Chitinimonas arctica: one gene and its partner. The protein of the gene in region 1 interacts with the protein of each later gene in a pairwise test. Links are inferred from orthologs where the notes say so. Each region holds a gene or a part of one and is shown on either strand. Other genes may lie near its edges.

Evidence for each region. Proteins that work in one complex are often made in the same cells at the same time.
Region 2: the proteins of rlmB (region 1) and FNU76_RS16050 interact in binary tests that used the Escherichia coli proteins (3 or more experiments, as listed by UniProt). The link is inferred for Chitinimonas arctica from one-to-one orthologs.

The regions. Positions count from the first base shown.
Region 1 is NZ_CP041730.1:4,884,959-4,893,250, reverse strand. The notes cover bases 2,696-5,695. They hold rlmB (23S rRNA (guanosine(2251)-2'-O)-methyltransferase RlmB), read right to left. Parts: upstream 4,574-5,695; coding sequence 3,818-4,573; downstream 2,696-3,817. Other genes in these bases: recJ (single-stranded-DNA-specific exonuclease RecJ), read right to left, coding at 4,574-5,695; flgB (flagellar basal body rod protein FlgB), read right to left, coding at 3,149-3,559; flgC (flagellar basal body rod protein FlgC), read right to left, coding at 2,700-3,113. Outside these bases: FNU76_RS22225 (flagellar hook protein FlgE), read right to left, coding at 1-1,930; FNU76_RS22220 (flagellar hook assembly protein FlgD), read right to left, coding at 1,994-2,668; more of recJ, read right to left, coding at 5,696-6,271; FNU76_RS22195 (hypothetical protein), read right to left, coding at 6,371-7,384; FNU76_RS22190 (hypothetical protein), read right to left, coding at 7,381-8,292. UniProt on the Escherichia coli protein: Specifically methylates the ribose of guanosine 2251 in 23S rRNA.
Region 2 is NZ_CP041730.1:3,532,824-3,535,918, forward strand. What follows is about bases 1-2,842. They hold FNU76_RS16050 (NAD(P)H-hydrate dehydratase), read right to left. Parts: upstream 2,228-2,842; coding sequence 773-2,227; downstream 1-772. Other genes in these bases: FNU76_RS16045 (tetratricopeptide repeat-containing diguanylate cyclase), read left to right, coding at 1-570; FNU76_RS16055 (flavodoxin family protein), read left to right, coding at 2,276-2,740; FNU76_RS16060 (GIY-YIG nuclease family protein), read left to right, coding at 2,742-2,842. Also shown: more of FNU76_RS16060, read left to right, coding at 2,843-2,996; FNU76_RS16065 (metallophosphoesterase), read right to left, coding at 2,993-3,095. UniProt on the Escherichia coli protein: Bifunctional enzyme that catalyzes the epimerization of the S- and R-forms of NAD(P)HX and the dehydration of the S-form of NAD(P)HX at the expense of ADP, which is converted to AMP.

The DNA of each region.
Region 1 (8,292 bases):
CATTGGCCTGGTACGAGCGTTGCGCGGTAATCATGTCGACCAACTCCTTGGTCAGGTCGATATTCGAATCCTCGACCGCTCCCGACTGCAAGGTGCCGAAGTCACTGGTCCCCGGCGTACCCAGCCGCGCCTGGTTGGAGGCGTAGCTCTCGGCCCAGCGGTTGTCGCCCAAGGGCTGCAAGCCCTGCGGATTGGCGAAGTTGTACAGCGTGATCTGTCCGATGGTACGGTTCTGGCCATTGGAGTAGCGGCCGAGGATGATGCCGTCCTTGCCGATCGAGAGACCTGTGATATTGCCGTCCGCATAACCATCCTGACTAAGTTCGTTGACCCCGAACTGATTGCCGAACTGGGTCGTCCCGGTGAAGTAGGTGTTGAACGCCAACGGCGTCTGGGCACCGCTCGGCGACGGGATCGGAGAGGTATAAGCAAACTCCGTACCACCATTCATATTGCCGGCCGCATCGAATGTCACATAGCCCGGCTGGGTGACCGGCGTGGCGCCGTCGAAACTGGTCTGCACTTCCCAGGCATTGACGCCGACCTTGGCGAAATAGAAGGTCATGGTATGGCCCACGCCTTGCGAGTCATACACGGTGGCCGAGGTGGAATGGGTATAGCTGGACGGGTCGGTCGCCACCACCGGCGGGGTGCTGCGGGTTTGTACCGTTCCGGCCGTAAAGGCGCCGGTCTGCTGGGTAACGCCTTGCAGATTGACCGAAAAATTCACGGCGCCCGGCGCACCGGTAATCGCGATGGGCGACCCGGCCACCATCTGCCCGTTGGTGTTGAATACGATGGATGCCGGGGTGGGAACGATAGGGAACGCGGCGCCGTCGATATCGATGGTCGGCACCCAGGTATTGGTCGCCGCCTTGGTCAGGGTGATATCGATGGTATGCGAAACGCCGTTGCCGTCCAGGTAGGACCCGCTGTAGGTATGGGGCGTGGTGACCGGGTCGGCCGGGTCGAGATTGGAACTGGATATCTGTACCGTGGTATTGAGCGCCGCCGTATCGTTGACCGTTACCGTACCTGGCGCTTCCGCGGCCGCGGCGACTTCGAGCGCCCCGGCGAAATTCAGATTGAAGTTCATGGGCGTGGTGCCGTAGGCCGGCGCCGGCGAGGACAGGTTATACGACACCGCCTGCGTACCGCCGGAGGTGATTTGTCCACCGGGAGTGGAAAACGTCAGGGGCGTCGCGGTTTGGGAAAAGCCGCCGGCGCCGTCGAGCTGGGTCTCCACCGTCCAGGTCTGCGGCGCGGCGCGCGTCAGCCGAACGTCCAGGGTATGGAACTGGCCGGTCGAATCCGTGACGCGGGTGGTGTAGTTGACCGGCGACGTACCGGCCGCATTGGCCAGACGGGCACCGGTGACCGATACCGTCGAGGTGCCGCGGTTGATGATGGGTTTGCGCGCATCCAGGTTCATGCCCAGCGTCAGGCCGGCGTCGCTGAGCGCCGAACCGCCGGTGGCCTGTGCACCGATATTGGAAGTCTGGATCTGGATCGCCTGCGGCGTGGCGCCGGTGATCAGCTGCCCGTCGGAATTGGCGGCATAACCGGCCAATTTCTGGTTGTTGTTGACAATATAGCCTTCCCTGTCCAACTGGAACTGGCCATTGCGGGCATAGCTGAACGAGCCCGCCGGATCGATCATCCGGAAAAAGCCATTGCCCTGGATGGCGATATCCAGGGGGTTGTCGGTACTGGTGATATTGCCCTGCGCGAACTGCTGCGCCACCGCCGAGGTACGTCCGCCGATACCCACCTGCACATTGGTGCTGGCCAGGGTATTGGCGTAGACATCGGCGAATTCCGCACGGGCCCCCTTGTAGCCGACCGTGTTGGCATTGGCGACATTATTGCCGACCACGTCGAGGAACTTGGAAGCGGAATTGAGTCCGCTCAAACCTTGCTGGAAGCCCATGTTGTTTTCTCCTGCTGCAATTGCACTTACGGTTCGCGTTGACCGGCGACCAGCCGGCCGGGCTTATTTGATGCTGCTGACTTCGTCGTAGGGCAATTGACGCCCGTCGGCCAGGCTGAGCTTGACGCTACCGCCACTCATGGACACGCTGTTCACACCGACAAAGGTAAAACTGGCAACTTGCTTGCTGCCGCCGCCCGGCTGTACCGCGTTGGCGGCGAGGTAATATTTGCCGGCCGGCAAACTCGTACCGTTGGCCCCGACACCATCCCATTCCAACGTCTGACGACCGGACTTGAGCTTGCCCAGGTCGATCTCGTCGACTTTCTGGTTGCTGGCGTTGTACACCCCCACGGTTATCTCGCCGCCCTCGCTGGGGACTTCGATCTCGGCGCTGACCGGCTTCTGGCCGTCGAACTGGATCGTGTCGCCCGGCACCAGCACCTGCTTGCCGATCAAGCCGGCCGCCTGGTAGGACTGGCCGGCGTTGAAGGTGGCCAGCATGCCGGTGATACTGGCATTGAGGTTTTCGATACCGGATACCGTGCTCATCTGCGCCATCTGGCTGGTGCTTTGCGCACTGTCCATCGGATTCATCGGATCCTGGTTCTGCAATTGGGTAATCAGCAGCTTGAGGAAGCGGTCCTGGGTTTCCTGGCTCTTGCTCTTGCTATCACGCGCCTTATTCAGGTTATCGTAGATATCCGCACTGCTTCTGGTGCTGGTCACGGTATTCATTTCAGCCTGCCTCTATCTGCTTTCAAGCACATCAAACCTGACCCAGCTGCAAGGTTCTCTGCAGCAAGGTCTTGGCGGTATTCATCATGTCGGCATTGGTCTGGTAGGAACGCGAAGCCGAAATCATATTGGTCATTTCCTCCACCACATTGACGTTGGGCATGGCGACATAGCCATTGCCATCCGCCAAGGCATTCTTCGGGTCGTAGACCAGCCGCGGCGGCGACTGGTCTTCCGAAACCGCCGCCACCGACACCCCGACCGCCTGCGGTTGCCGTGCATGCAGCTGTGTCGCCGCGAATACCACCTGCTTGGCACGATAAGGCTGCCCGCTCGAACTGGTGGCGCTCTCGGCATTGGCGAGATTGCTGGCCGTGGTGTTCAGCCGGATGGACTGGGCCGTCATGGCCGAACCGGCGATATCGAAAACACGAAACAAGGACATATCTATCTCCTATCCAGGCCGGGCATGGCCCTATCCTATTGCGACTGCAGCGCGGTCTTGATGCCGGCGATACGTTGCTGCATAAAGGTGATACTGGCCTGGTAGCGGATCGCGTTATCGGTGAAATGGCTCATTTCGGTATTCATATCGACGGTATTGCCGTCGATGGAAGGCTGGATATCGTTGCGGTACAGCAGATCCGCTTCCAGCAAACTGTGCTGCTTGCCGCCGAGATGGCGGCTATCGGTACGGGCCAGACCCATGCCCTGCTGTCCTTTCTGACCGGCCACCGCCTTGCCCAAGGCCTGGGAAAAGTCGAAATCGCGCGCTTTGTAGCCCGGCGTATCGGCGTTGGCGATATTGCTGGCGATCACTTCCTGGCGGGTCGCACGCAGCTTCATCGCGGCCTCGTTGACGGAAAGGTATTTATCTATGCTGGACGGCATGGTGATCTCGCTGACGGTTCCGGGTGGGTCTCGACAGGGTAAAAGCACGCACCATGCCAGCACCGATTCGCTCGTCACATCAAGCAGCTGGCAAATTTCCATGGCCAGAGGCGGCAAGCCTTGCCGCTCTCGTGCGGCGGCGGGTGGCCGCCTTCTGAAACCGGTTTCCAGCCCGCAAAAGCAAAGCGGCCCTGAAAATACGGATTGCAAGATCCGTACTTTCAGGGCCGCTTCGGCAAGCTGGCCTACCGACGATGGCTAGGCTTTTTTCTCCGCCGCCATCACCCGCTGCCGCCGGCTTTCCGCCACGCACATGCCGGTGGCGACCGATACATTCAAGCTTTCCACCGAACCAAACATGGGGATATTGACCAGCACATCGCAATGCTCGCGGGTCAGGCGGCGCATGCCCTCGCCTTCGGCGCCCATCACCCAGGCCAGCGGGCCGGCCTGGTCGAAGTGGAACAGGTCGGTGCTGGCTTCCATATCGGTACCGGCAATCCAGATGCCGGCATCCTTGATGTCGCGCAGCGTGCGGGCCAGGTTGGTCACCACGATATACGGCACCACCTCGGCTGCGCCACAGGCCACCTTGGACACGGTGGCGTTGATGCCCACGGAGCGGTCCTTGGGCGCGACCACGGCATGCACGCCCATGGCATCGGCCACCCGCAGGCAGGCACCCAGATTGTGCGGGTCGGTGATGCCGTCCAGGATCAGGATCAAGGGCGGTTCGCTCAGGTCTTCCAGCACATCTTCCAGCGCAAGAAAGGTCTTGGTGGCATCGATCACCGCCGCCACGCCCTGGTGCCGTCGATGGCCGGTCAGGCCGTCCAGGCGGCTGGCATCGGCCGGGATCAAGCGCGCACCGGTATGCTCCGCCAACTTCAGCAGTTCATTCATGCGCGGGTCGTGGCGCTCGCGGGTGACATAGACTTCCAGCACGCTGTCGGGCAGGCGCGAAAGGCGGGCGGTCACGGCATGGAAGCCGTGCAGGATACGGGTATTAGCCATTTAGTTGGCGTCCTCTGAAGCATGTTCGACCAGCAGCTGCAGCGTGCGCCGCCCCTGCCATTCGTTGACGGAAAGTTGATAGACCGCTTCGACCAGGTCCGGGAGCGGCTCGAAATGCTGGAAATACATGGCCTCGAACAGCTGGCCACCCTGCCCTTCCAGCTGGAGCTTCAAATGCTTCTGCCCGACCACGCGCTGGCTACGCACCCGGAAGCGACCCTGGAAGCGCGGCGCCGGAAAACCCTGCCCCCACACCCGGCAGTCCAACCGCTCCGCCAGATCCATATTGAGCGAAACGGCATCGAGCTGGCCGTCGGTCTCTATCGTCCGGGTCAACTTGGCGTCGTCCAGCCACAGCCGGCAGACCGCTTCGAAGCTGGCGCGAAAGCGTTCCAGGCCATTCGGGTCGGCCAGGGTCAACCCGGCCGCCATGGCATGGCCGCCGAATTTGGCGATCAGGTCGGGCTCGCGCTTGGCCACCAGGTCCAGCGCATCGCGCAGATGCAGACCGGGGATGGAGCGGCCCGAGCCCTTGATTTCACCGCTCAGCCCGGCGGCAAACACCACGGTGGGCCGGTGATGGCGGTCTTTCAGGCGGCTGGCGACCAGGCCGACCACGCCCTGGTGAAAATCGGCGTCGAAAACGGTCAGGCTGTAGCGATCCTCCACGCTGATCTGGTCCAGCTTGGACTGGGCGATATCCTGCATTTCGGCTTCGATCGAGCGTCGTTCGCGATTGAGCTGATCCAGCTGGCTGGCCATCGCCAGGGCGGCATCGGCACCCTCGGCGCAAAGGCAGGCAATGCCCAGGCTCATATCGTCCAGGCGGCCGGCGGCATTCAGGCGCGGTCCCAGCATAAAGCCCAGGTCAAAGGCGCTGGCACGGCGCGGGTCGCGGCCGGCTGCCTGATAAAGCGCCAGGATGCCGGGGCAGGCACGGCCCGCCCGCATGCGCTTGAGGCCTTGCTCGACCAGGATGCGATTGTTGGCGTCCAGCTTGACCACGTCGGCCACGGTACCCAGCGCCACCAGATCAAGCAGGTCGGCCAGATTGGGTCCGGCGCCTGCGCCGAACGCGCCACGGTCGCGTAGCTCGGCACGCAAGCCCAGCAAGACATAGAACATGACACCCACGCCGGCCAGATGCTTGCTGGGGAAATCGCAGCCCGGCTGGTTGGGGTTGACGATCAGGGCATCGGGCAAGGTATCGCCCGGTAAGTGGTGGTCGGTCACGACCACCTCGATGCCCAGCTGGTGGGCGCGGGCCACACCGGCCACGCTGGCGATACCGTTGTCCACCGTCATGATCAGCCGAGGCTGCCTGGCTGCGGCCAGATCGACGATTTCCGGCGTCAGGCCGTAGCCGTATTCGAACCGGTTCGGCACCAGGAAATCGACCACTCCGCCCATCAGCCGCAAGCCGCGCAGGGCCACCGCGCAAGCGGTCGCACCGTCGGCATCGTAGTCGGCCACGATCAGGATGCGCTCCTGGCGGCCGATGGCATCGGCCAGGCGGCTGGCGACCGCGGCCATGCCTTTCAGGCCGCTTGCCGGTAGCAGATGCTTGAATTCGGTCTCCAGCTCGATGCTGGCGGCGATACCGCGGGCTGCATAGATGCGTGCTTCCACCGGATGCAGGCCAGCAGCCAGCAGGCTGCGTTCGGCATCAGGCGGAACAGGACGGGTCAGGATTTGCATAGGAACTTTGTAGGCGATCTCAAGCCGGGCCGGCGGGCAACGGCGCCCGGTCGGCCATTTTAGCCCGGATTGAGACCACGGCGCCGGCCTTGCGGAGATTTAGCTCCCCATGACCAGGCATTCCTCCAACCGGGCGGGACGCCGCCAGATTTTCCAACGCTCCGCCGGTCCCAAGGAGGCTGCCAGGGTGGCTTCGTCGCCGGGCAGTATCATTTGCACGCGCGGCAGGCTTCCGGCGCGCCAGGCGGCCAGCAGCGGTTGGAACCAGGCGGCTTCCAGCCTTTCCAGCTCGGCGCGCCAGGCGTACAGATCCCCTTGGCGGGCCGACCTGCCCAGCGTATCCAGCAAAACCAGCTCACCATCCGCACCACTCGCGTCAAAGGCGGGCGGCAAGGCCCGGAAAGGCAGGCCGGCAGCCAGCGCCAGGCCTTGCACTTGTGCATCGTCCGCCCGGACCGACCGGCAAGGCTTCGCCAAACCGGTTGGCTCGGGCCCCTCGCCCCATAGCCAGACCGAGTTGACCGGCGGCTTGCCGGCCTGCTCGCGGGCATCGTTGACGGCATGCCCGTACAGCAGCATCTGCACCTCATTGAGGAAGCGATGCCATTGCAGCGCCGTGGGGCCGCCGGGTAGGTGGGGGTGGATATCCTGGCCGGTCACTACGCTCAGGGGCGTGGTGTGGAAATCCGGCGCTTGCGGTAGCCGCACATACCATCGCTGCGGCGTGGCCATGACGAATTCGAAGCCGTCGGCGGCATACAAGCTGTTCAAGGCGGACAGGAGCTGCTCCGCCTCCGCCGCCGAGATATCGAACAAACCGGCGTCGAACAATAAGGCACGGTCGCGGTCGGCGCGCAAATGGACGGGGTCGGCACGCAACCAATGGCCGGCGGCAGCCGCCGGCAGATCGACCAGACGGCTCAGTGCGGCGGCGCCGGCGGACTCCGCCTTGAAGTGGCCGCGCAGCCATTGCTCGGCCGATTGCCCGCCCAATTGGTTGCGGTCGGCCCGGCCCAGCAGGCTAGCCAAGCCCGGCAGGGCCATTTCGGTCAGTGGATTGAAGCCGGCCTGGCGGGAAAAACGCAGATCGGGTACGACCAGGGTAAAGGTCATGCCGCACCCGGCTCCCGCGCGGCCTGCTCTGGCTTGGCATCGGGGGTAACCCGCTCGACCCGGTAGAACACGCAGTCGGCGCCGATCTCCTGCCGCAATACGACCCGGAAAAACAGGTCGCCCTCGCGCGTACCCGGCGCACCGTAGGTCTTGCCCAGCTCCAGTTCGGCCTTGTTGACGATCAGCAGGTGCAGATTGTCGTTGAGCGGTTCAGGCCGCAGATAGATCGCCAGCAGGTTGTCCCAGGAGTGGTGCTCGGTGACTTTTTCCCACTGCGAAACATTGGCACGGCGGGTCAAACGGATCGACTCCGGTTCGCGCGCCATGAACTGGATACCCGCCATCACTTCGCCCTGGGCACGGTTGATCAGGCGCCGGATGATGGCCACCCGCCAAAGATTGTCCTTGTCGGTCTTTACGCCCAACAACATGCCCATACTGGCCCAGCCGGTATGCTTGCTCAGCTTCAGCCCCACCCCGCTAGCGCTGACGTCCTCGACCACGGCCCGCTCCAGGGTGGTTTCATTGCTGCGGGTCGGCGCGGCCACGCCGGTCTGCCCGATCATGCGGCGAATGGCACTGAAATCGTAGCAAATGGTCAGGGTGCCGCTGATGGGCTTGCGCTCGGCCTGGCGCTTCACGTCACGGCCGGCCCAGCGGTTCTTCAAATGCTTGATCACCACCAGTGTTTCGGCCACTGCGATACGGCCGGCCGGATCCATCTTGGTCGGCACCTTGTTCTGCACGCCGATCAGCTTTTCCAGCGCGACCAGTTCCAGCAGGGTCTTTTCCAGGCCATAGAACAGGCCGTGCCCGGCGGCCCGCGCCTGGGTCGGCATCTTGGTCAGGACGGTGGGTGGATTATCGTCGTCGCTGGCCTGGCCGAACGGCGTCTGGCTGGAATGTTG
Region 2 (3,095 bases), 1.4 Mb from region 1 along the record:
AATGACCAGTTGCGCATCATGGCGGATGCGCTGGCGGAAGCATCCCGTTCACAGAATCGCCTGGTGGAAAATCTCCGCCGCGAAGCGCAAAGCGACCCCCTGACCGGTCTGGCCAACCGGCGCCGCCTGGACGAACGCCTGTTCGAGGAACACCAGCGCGCCAGCCGCTACGTGCGGCCGCTGTCGCTGCTGTTTCTCGACCTGGACCATTTCAAGCATATCAACGACGGTTTTTCCCATCTGACCGGCGACGCGGTATTGCGTACCACCGCCCTGGTGCTGAACGAGCAATTGCGGCAATGCGATGTGATCGGTCGTTTCGGCGGCGAGGAATTCGTGATCGTCCTGCCCGAAACAGCCATGTCGGATGCCTTGCTGGTGGCGGGCAAGCTGCGGGCGATGGTAGCCGCTTACAACTGGTCGTCCATCGCGGTCGACCTGGCCGTCACCATCAGTATCGGCGTGACCGAGCTGAGCCCGGGCGAGACCGTGTCGGCCTGGCTGGCGCGGACCGATGCGGCTTTGTATCGCGCCAAGCATGCGGGTCGCGACCGGGTTGAACCCGGTTAGGGCGCATGAGCGTGGGTAGCTTGTTAATCAACGTGACTACCCTTGCTTAAAAAATAAGCCATACCGCACAAATCGCTTTCCACCAAGACTTTAGCCCACTTGTTCCTGGCTTATACCCGTGCTTGTCCACAGGGGATGTGGACAGCTTGGTTCCGCTGATTTGGGCCTCCAGTCCTGGCGGGTTGAGCGTTTTCGTCTCTTTTCAGGATGGATGGCAACGCCGGCCCAGTATCCGGCCCGCTTCGACGGCGACATCGTCGGCCAGGGTCAGCAAACGGCCGTCGCGGGCCCGCAGTGCATCGCTGGCCGCGCCATGCACCCATACCGCCAGATTGGCAGCCGGCCAGCCTTCCAGGCCCTGCGCCAGCAGTGCCGCCAGCAAGCCACCCAGTACATCGCCCTGGCCGGCATTGGCCAAAGCCGCGCTGCCGCTGCGGTTGACGGCGCAGCGGCCTTCCTCGCATACCAGGCTGCCAGCGCCCTTAAGGACAATGACCGCTTTGAAGCGTGTGGCCAATGTCTTGGCGGCATCGAATCGCTGCGCTTGGACCACCGCCGTTTCGCACCCCAGCAAGCGCGCCGCTTCGCTCGGGTGCGGCGTCAATACGGTGCAAGCCGTGCGCTGGTCGAGCAAGGATTGCAGGTCCGGGTGCTCTGCCAGCAGATTCAGCGCATCGGCGTCCAGGACCAGCGGCCGGGTCCGGCGCAGTGCCGCCTGCAGCAGTTGCCTGGCTTGCGGGCTTTGTCCCAGGCCTGGGCCGACCAGCAGCACGCTGGCTTTGTCCAGCAGGGACAGGCTGGCATCTTGCAGCATCAGTTCCGGCCGGCCGAAGTCCACCTTGGGACCATCCGCATCCAGCATCCCCACCAACACTTTGCCGCTACCCGCCTGCAAGGCCGCCCGGCCGGCCAGCAGGCAGGCGCCCGCCATGCCCGCCGCGCCGCCGACCACGGCCACGCTGCCAAAGCTGCCCTTGTGCGTATCGGCCAGGCGATGCAAGTGTAGCGGCTCCGCCACCGTCTCGGTGGTGGTAAGCGGGCCGGTGCCCAGCAGCTCGCATGGCAGGGCCAGTTGGTGGCAATGCGATTCGCCCACATAGTTCAAGGCGGCGCCGGTGGCCAGGCCACGTGCCCGCCCGATAAAACTGAGCGTCCAACGGGCGCGGATGGCCGCCCCCGCCAGCCCGCCGCTGTCGGCCAGGACACCGCTGGGCACATCCACGGCCAGTACCGGCCTGGCCATGGCATTGACGTTAGCGACCAGATGCCTGCCGAATTCGTTCAGCTCGCGATTCAGGCCGATACCGAACAGGCCGTCCAGAATAAGCTGGTAGGGTAGGTCCGGCAGATGATCCATTTCCACGCCACCGGCCGCGCGCCAGGCGCGGTAGGCCTTAGCCGCGGCTGGCGGCAGGCGGTCGGTGCCGAACGGCATTGCCACCTGGACCGGATAGCCGCGTTGCCGCAGCAAGGTGGCGGCCACCAGCGCATCGCCGCCATTGTTGCCCGGGCCGACCAGGGCCAGAATAGCGGCCGCGCCGCCGAAACGGGCCGAGACGAAGTCGGCTGTCGCCGCGCCGGCGACCGGCATCAAAGGAAAGCCGCGAGCCAGGGCGGCTTGTTCGATTTGTCGGAGTCGGGATACCGGGTAATACATCGTCGTCACCATTGGAAGCCATGCGCTGACTGTAGGACCAAGCCAATCATGAAATGTCTGCTTATTCTACATGCCGGTGAAAGCGGGGCCGGCCATGCCTTCGCCCTGGCACAGGCTGCCGCTGAAGGCGCGCAGGCCGAAGCCGGCGGCGTGCAGGTGTGCTTGTGGCCCGCACTGCAGGCGGGTGTGGACGAACTGCTGGCGGCCGATGCACTGCTGTTCGTGACGCCCGAGAAATTCGGCTATATGGCCGGCGCGCTGAAAGACTTCTTCGACCGGACCTTCTATCCCGCCCAGGGCAAGGTGGCGGGCCTGCCCTATGCCTTGATCGTGGTGGCCGGCAACGACGGCTTGGGGGCGATCGGCGCGGTGGAGCGCATCGCCCGCGGCTATCCGTTCAAGCCGGTCGCCGAGCCTTTGCTGGTGCGCGGCGCACCCACCCCGGTCGAGTTGGCCCAGGCCAGGGAGTTGGGCGAGGCCTTGGCTTCGGGCCTGCTGCTGGGGATATTTTGAGATGGTGCTGCAAGGATGGTGTGTCTACCTGCTGCGGTGCGGCGACGATAGCCTGTATTGCGGGTCCACCAACGACCTTGCCAAGCGCTTGAAATCGCATCAGGCAGGCAAGGGCGGACGCTATACCCGTGCCCATCTGCCGGTTTCCCTGGCGTATGCGGAAGCCTGCCTGGACCGCTCCGGTGCCCTTAAGCGGGAGGCGGCCATCAAGCGGCTGGACCGGGCCGCGAAATTTGCACTTTTCCAGGCTGCCTAAGCTGCTCCACCGCCCCAGTCCGAACGTTCGCACCAACTGATCGCATCGCGCAGGTAGTAGCCGAACCGCCGGCTTGCCGTGGCCGGGTCGAGCCGGTCG